2 linked regions of the Martelella mediterranea DSM 17316 genome follow. The protein of the gene in region 1 interacts with the protein of each later gene in a pairwise test. Links are inferred from orthologs where the notes say so. Each region holds a gene or a part of one and is shown on either strand. Other genes may lie near its edges. The genes, in order: grpE and Mame_RS15040.

Region 1 (3,279 bases):
CTTCACCAGGCAGGAGCCTTCGGCGTGCTTGGAGAAGCCGCGCTCGAACGAGACTTTGCGCATCTGGGTAAGTTGTCTGCCTGATGGCCGCATGGTGGAATCCTTCCGGTTGCTTTTGGCCGCGTTCTACGAGCATGCGCCCGCTTTTGCAAAGAAAAACGCGTCGCCGACACGGGTCAATTGCGTGGCGACGCCTTCGCACTATATTAGGCGGGAAGCTTTCTCACGTTTCGGCAAAGAGTGCATGACCACAAATCGCAAAGCAAAGGTTGATATGCCCGCCATCTCGCTCGATGACCGTTCGCGCGAGGTCTTCCGCCGGATTGTCGAAACCTATCTGGAGAGCGGCGAGCCGCTCGGCTCGCGCAACCTGTCGCGGCTTCTGCCGATGTCGCTGTCGCCGGCCTCGGTGCGCAACGTCATGAGCGATCTGGAGGAACTCGGCCTCATCTACGCGCCCCACATCAGCGCCGGACGGCTGCCGACCGAAAGCGGCCTGCGCTTCTTCGTCGACGCCTACATGCAGATCGGCGATCTGGCCGAGGGCGAGCGCGCGGAAATCGAGCGCCAGATGGGCCGCGTTGGCAGCGGCCAGCCGGTGGAGACGCTGCTGGACGAGGCGAGCCAGATGCTTTCCGGCATGTCGCGCGGGGCGGGACTGGTGATGACCTCCAAGAGCGACACCGTTCTGAAACATGTCGAATTCATCCGGCTGGAGCCGACCAAGGCGCTGGCCGTGCTGGTGGGCGAGCACAACCAGGTCGAAAACCGGATCATCGATCTGCCGGCCGGCACCACCTCGTCGCAACTGACGGCGGCGGCGAATTTCCTGAACGCGCATCTCAACGGCCAGACCCTGCCGGAGCTGAAATCCGTGCTGACTCGGCTGAAGGATCGTGTGCGTCAGGAACTGGACCAGCTGTCGCAGGATCTCGTGGGGCGCGGGCTTGCCGTGTGGTCGGGAAGCGCCGAGGACGGCAATCCGGGGCGGCTGATCGTGCGCGGGCGTGCCAACCTGCTGGAAGGGGTGGCCGATGCCGCGGATATCGACCGGTTGCGCATGCTGTTCGACGACCTTGAAAAGAAGGACAGCCTGATCGAGCTGATCAATCTCGCCGAAAGCGGCTCGGGTGTCAGGATTTTCATCGGCTCGGAAAACAAGCTGTTTTCGCTGTCGGGCTCGTCGCTGGTGGTCGCGCCCTATCGCGACAGCGACAATCAGGTCGTCGGCGCGGTCGGCGTGATCGGACCGACCCGCCTTAATTATGCCCGGGTGGTGCCGATGGTGGATTATACCGCGCATCTGCTGTCGCGGCTTTCCAGCACGCGCTGATCGCGACGACCCCATATCAGCCCTTGATTTTTCAAGGCTGAACCTCGATATCGGGGCTCAAGAAATTCACCATTGAAATGAAATCTGCGGAGACGTCATGACCGACGAGACCAAGAAAAACGGAACTGACGAACAAATCAAGGAAACGGTGCTCGATCTCGAAGCCGAGATGGATGCTGCGGCCGCCGAGGATATCGCCGAGGAGGCTCAGCCCGAGCCCGATCCGCTTGAAGTCCTGAAGGCCGAGAACGAAAAGCAGCGCGACCAGCTTCTGCGCCTTGCCGCCGAAATGGAGAACCTGCGCCGCCGCACCGCCCGCGACGTCAAGGACGCCAAGGCCTATGCCGTGACCGCGTTCGCGCGCGACATGCTCGGCGTTTCCGACAATCTGCGCCGCGCGCTGGATGCGATCCCGGAAGACAAGCGCACCGAGGAGATCAAGGGCTTCATCGAGGGCGTCGAGATGACCGAACGCTCGATGCTGTCAGGCCTCGAACGCCACGGCGTGAAGAAAATCGAGGCCGAGGGCGCGCGCTTCGACCCCAATATCCATCAGGCGATGTTCGAGGTTCCGAACCCCGAAATCCCCGCAAACACGGTGGTTCAAGTGGTGCAGGCCGGCTACATGATCGGCGAGCGCGTTCTGCGCCCGGCCATGGTCGGCGTCTCCAAGGGTGGCCCGAAGCCGGAAGCGGCCCAGCCGGCCGACGAAGCGCCGAAGGACGAGTGATTGACGGAAGCGCGGGGGATGACTGCTTTGCCTTCGTGGAGCAGAAGCTCTCCCCGCGGGATCAGGGCGCCTGGATAAAGATCACGCCTTCTCTTTCTGGTCCGTCAAACAATATGATGATGACCTCCTCCCTATTGGTGGAATAGTAAAGTCCCGGATGTTCCTCGAAAAGTATGGAATTGGCGTCATCGGTCATGTCTCGCAGACATTGCTTTCCGTCCAGGACGGTCATTGCAAGGCCGAGCACCGGCTCTTTGCTCTGTTTTTCGACGAAATCCCCGAGAGAAGGTTGCCATGTCCATCCTTTGGAACCATCCGGGTTGAGGGATGTGGCAGGCGCATCAGTCACCCCCTTCACAGGGTACCTGAACAACGCGACTGTTGGTCCGAGTCCCAGGAAACTGTAGCAGGTTGAAAGTACTTCGGGCTCTGCGCCTTCAGGCAGGGCCTCGGCTAAAATTCGCAGCAGTCCATCCTCGACCTGCCGGCCACATCCTGCAAACGCGAGAAACGAGAGCATGAGTGCAAAGTGATAACGTTTCATGCTGTCCCGCCTCATGGTCTTGTCCGGCTCGAAGCCGACAGGACTCTATAATTGCCGAGCGGTGCGACGTTTTAACAGCGGCTTCACAAAGAAGCCGCCGCGACACCTCGGTTATGGAAATAAACTTCGAGCACGATGTGGCTTTTTTCGGGTTGGCGCGAGGTGAATGTATAGAATTGCGTGCGGGTGGGTAAAGGCTCTCTATGCTCAGAAAAAGAGCGGCAAAAGGCTTTATCTCACGCTGCCGAGGAATCGGGGTCCGAATTCAAAAACGCGTAGATCGCGCTGTCGCTGTCGGAAGCGCGCAGCTTGCGGGTGAGCTCCTGGTCGCGCAAGAGGCGGGCGACGCGTGAGAGCGCTTTCAGGTGGTCCGCGCCGGCGCCTTCCGGGGCCAGCAGCAGAAAGGCGAGGTCGACGGGCTGGTCGTCGAGCGCGTCGAAATTGACGGGATGCTGAAGCCTGGCGAACACGCCGGCAATGTGGTCGAGCTTCGGCAGCTTGCCGTGCGGAATGGCGATGCCGTTGCCGACGCCGGTGGACCCCAGACGCTCGCGCTGCAGAACCACGTCGAAGATTTCACGCTCCGGTATACCGGTCACGGCTTCCGCGCGGGCGGCGAGTTCCTGCAGCAATTGCTTCTTGGAATTGGCCTTGAGGGCGGGGATGATCGCT
Region 2 (3,251 bases), 1.0 Mb from region 1 along the record:
GCTCGACGTCGCCTTCTGCGAAGACGCCGCCAGAAACCGAAAGGATCACGGGCCCCGGAACCTCTCGATCCTTCGCAAGCTCGCTCTCAACATCATCCGACACCACCCGGACAAGGCGTCCATCCGGCGCAAAATGAAAAAAGCCGGATGGGACGATACCTTCCTAATCTCAATGATCGCTCATATGCGATAGCCCTGGCCCCGGCCCGGAGCCTTGCCCGCTTCAGCGCCATCCGCCGCGCCGCCGGGCTTATGATCCACACCCTGTTCATTCGCTGGCCGCAGCGGCGGCGCCAGCGGATGGATCTGCTTGAACTATCGGACGACCACCTGAAGGATATCGGCGTCACGCCGGCGGAGGCCCGCAGGGAAGCCGGCCGGCCATTCTGGGACTGAGCAGCCCGCGACACCCTCAGTCTTTCGGCCGCTCGCCCTCGGCCTTTGCGGCCAGAAAGGCCGCAAAGGCCCTCAACGTATCTTCGGAGACATGGTGTTCTATGCCCTCGGCATCGAGTTCGGCCGCTTCCGCCGGCACACCGATGGCCAGCAGCAGATCGTGCACGATCCGGTGGCGTTGCCGCGCCTTTTCGGCCATCGCCTCGCCCGCCGGCGTCAGGAACACGCCGCGATAGGGGCGCGAGGTCGCAAGCCCCTCGCGTTTCAGCCGCGCCACCGCCTTGGTGGCCGTCGGGTGGGCGACCCCCATGGAACGGGCGATATCGGCGATCCGCGCCTCGCCGTGTTCGGCCATCAGCTCGGCGATCAGCTCGGTATAGTCTTCCAGAAGCGCGCTGGCGCGCTCGGACCGCGCCTTGGAGAACCGGTCGGCGGCGTCGCAATCGGATGGTTTTTGATCGTCGCTCACCGGTCGCTCCCTGAATTGCAGGATCAATCTGTAGCCGAGGGTAAATTGTTGTCGTGTTCTTGTATCCGGTGGCGGCTGACAAGGCAAATCACCATTGGCGGATGGCCTTGATCGCGCCATGATAACGACGATTGACAAAAGTGTAGCCTAGGCTATATTTTTAATAATTCCAAACTCGTCCAACATGTCTCGCCCCATGACTGATCTGAAAACCAAGCGCCGCTCGCTCACGGACAGGACCAATACGGCCATCGAGCAAGCGCTCGCCTCCGGGCGGGTGCGGCCGAAATCGGCCCTGCTTTTTGTCGGCCCGGCAGTGATCGCCGCGATCGCCTATGTCGATCCCGGCAATTACGCGACCAATATCCAGGCCGGCGCGGGCTATGGCTATACCCTGCTCTGGGTGGTGCTGTTCGCCAATCTGGTCGCCATGCTGTTTCAGGCGCTGTCGGCCAAGCTCGGCATCGTGACCGGGCGGAATCTAGCCGAAGTCTGTCGCGATGAATTTTCGAAACCGGTCGTTATCCTGCTCTGGATCGTCAGCGAGATCGCGGCGATGGCGACCGATCTGGCCGAATTCCTCGGCGGGGCGATCGGGCTTGCGCTGCTGTTCAACATGCCGCTGATGGCTGGCATGGGCGTCACCGCCGTCGTCACCTACGGCATTCTGCTGTTCGAGCGGCGCGGATTCCGGCCGATGGAGCTGATCATCGGTTCCATGATCGGGGTGATCGGGCTTTGCTACATCATCGAGCTTTTCATCGCGCCCGTGGCCTGGGGCGAGGCGACGACGGGCCTTTTTCGCCCAGCCATTCCCGATGCCACGGCGCTGGCGATTGCCGTCGGCATTATCGGCGCCACCGTCATGCCGCATGCAGTCTACCTCCATTCCGGCCTCACCCAGCACCGGGTTGCGGTCAAGAACGAGACCGAACGCCGGCGGGTGCTGCGGTTTTCCAATATCGAAGTGGTGGCGGCGCTCGCGGTGGCGGGCGTCGTCAACATGGCGATGGTGATGATGGCCGCGGGGGCGTTTCACAAGGGCCACAGCGAGGTCGCCGAAATCGAGACCGCCTACCATATGCTCACGCCCCTGCTCGGCGGCGCTGCGGCAGCCGTCTTCCTGATCTCGCTGATCGCATCGGGCATTTCCAGCTCCGTTGTCGGCACCATGGCGGGGCAGATGATCATGCAGGGTTTCGTCGGCTTCCGGATCCCGATCTGGCTGCGCCGTCTGATTACCATGCTGCCGGCCTTCGTGGTCGTTGCCCTTGGCGTCAACGCAACCCAGGCGCTGGTCGTCAGCCAGATCATCCTTTCGATCGCGCTGCCGGTGCCGATGATCTCGCTGGTGATCTTCACCCGCAATCGCAAGATCATGGGCGAGTATGCCAATGGCCGCCTCGTCGGCGCGCTCGCCATCCTCGCCGCGATCGCCGTGCTCAGCCTCAACTTCGTCCTGCTCGCCCAGACCTTCGGCGTGCCGATCCCGGGGCTGGCGGCCGGGTGAGGCCTTAAAGCCCGTTGATCCACATCTTCAGCCGCGCGCCTTCGCGCGCCAGAAGCTCGGGGTTGCGGGCGTTCTGCGCCAACAACGAACCCCCTTGCAGCGATGACTGCAGTTGCAGCGCCAGCGCCTCGACATCATCGCTGTGCCCCATCTCTCCAAACTGTTCGGCCATCCATTCCATTGGAGCGGCCAGCAGCGGAAAGGCTTCCACCGCCGCCTTGTCGCCGGCCTTCAGAAGCTCGGCGCTCAACGAACCCGCGGGGCAGCCTCTCAAGGCGATCTCCCCGGCATTGCCGACGGTCTTGTTGACGAAAGCGACGAGCCGGGCCTTGGGCGATGGCAATGCGGCCAGTTCCGCCTTGAGGCTTTCGAACTGGCCCTTATGGTGGTCGAGGATCGCGGTGGCGATGTCGTCCTTGGTCTTGAAGTAATAATAGACATTGCCGAGGGGCACGCCGGATTCCCGCGCGATGTCGGCGATCGTCGTGCGGGTATAGCCCTGCCGGTAGGCGAGATTGACCGCCGCCTCCACCAGCCGTTCGCGTTTTCCCATGTCCTTCCTGCTCATAAGTCTTTCCTACTTACTCCAGCCTCACCCTGCGGTGTTGTTTCCGCTCTGGCTCATATGAGCCCTCAACCTGCCTGCCAAGCCGACTGTGTTCCAATCGGCGACGGCTCAAACTTATGAGTTGAGTAACTAACTTATATAAGTTGGTCAACTCACTAATACATTGACGCAAGAGGATGCGACCGCCCTCTCCCCCCCCCCTATTCGACGTCATCCTCGGGCTCGACCCGAGGATCGAGGCAGCGCGCGTCAAAATCGACGGCTGTGGTGGCTCGCTTACGGGCGACATGAGGTAAAGCGTGCAGATA

What was found.
Region 2: the proteins of grpE (region 1) and Mame_RS15040 interact in binary tests that used the Escherichia coli proteins (3 or more experiments, as listed by UniProt). The link is inferred for Martelella mediterranea DSM 17316 from one-to-one orthologs.

What each region holds. Positions count from the first base shown.
Region 1 is NZ_CP020330.1:4,220,367-4,223,645, reverse strand. What follows is about bases 283-3,246. They hold grpE (nucleotide exchange factor GrpE), read left to right. Parts: upstream 283-1,430; coding sequence 1,431-2,063; downstream 2,064-3,246. Other genes in these bases: ptsN (PTS IIA-like nitrogen regulatory protein PtsN), read right to left, coding at 2,844-3,246; Mame_RS19680 (hypothetical protein), read right to left, coding at 2,125-2,607; hrcA (heat-inducible transcriptional repressor HrcA), read left to right, coding at 283-1,333. In the rest of the region: rph (ribonuclease PH), read right to left, coding at 1-93; more of hrcA, read left to right, coding at 245-282; more of ptsN, read right to left, coding at 3,247-3,279. UniProt on the Escherichia coli protein: Participates actively in the response to hyperosmotic and heat shock by preventing the aggregation of stress-denatured proteins, in association with DnaK and GrpE. It is the nucleotide exchange factor for DnaK and may function as a thermosensor.
Region 2 is NZ_CP020330.1:3,217,219-3,220,469, forward strand. The notes cover bases 283-3,218. They hold Mame_RS15040 (Nramp family divalent metal transporter), read left to right. Parts: upstream 283-1,061; coding sequence 1,062-2,375; downstream 2,376-3,218. Other genes in these bases: Mame_RS27140 (DUF1127 domain-containing protein), read left to right, coding at 283-396; mntR (manganese-binding transcriptional regulator MntR), read right to left, coding at 413-865; Mame_RS15045 (TetR/AcrR family transcriptional regulator), read right to left, coding at 2,380-2,943. Outside these bases: Mame_RS15025 (ISAs1 family transposase), read left to right, coding at 1-193; more of Mame_RS27140, read left to right, coding at 253-282. UniProt on the Escherichia coli protein: H(+)-stimulated, divalent metal cation uptake system. Involved in manganese and iron uptake. Can also transport cadmium, cobalt, zinc and to a lesser extent nickel and copper. Involved in response to reactive oxygen.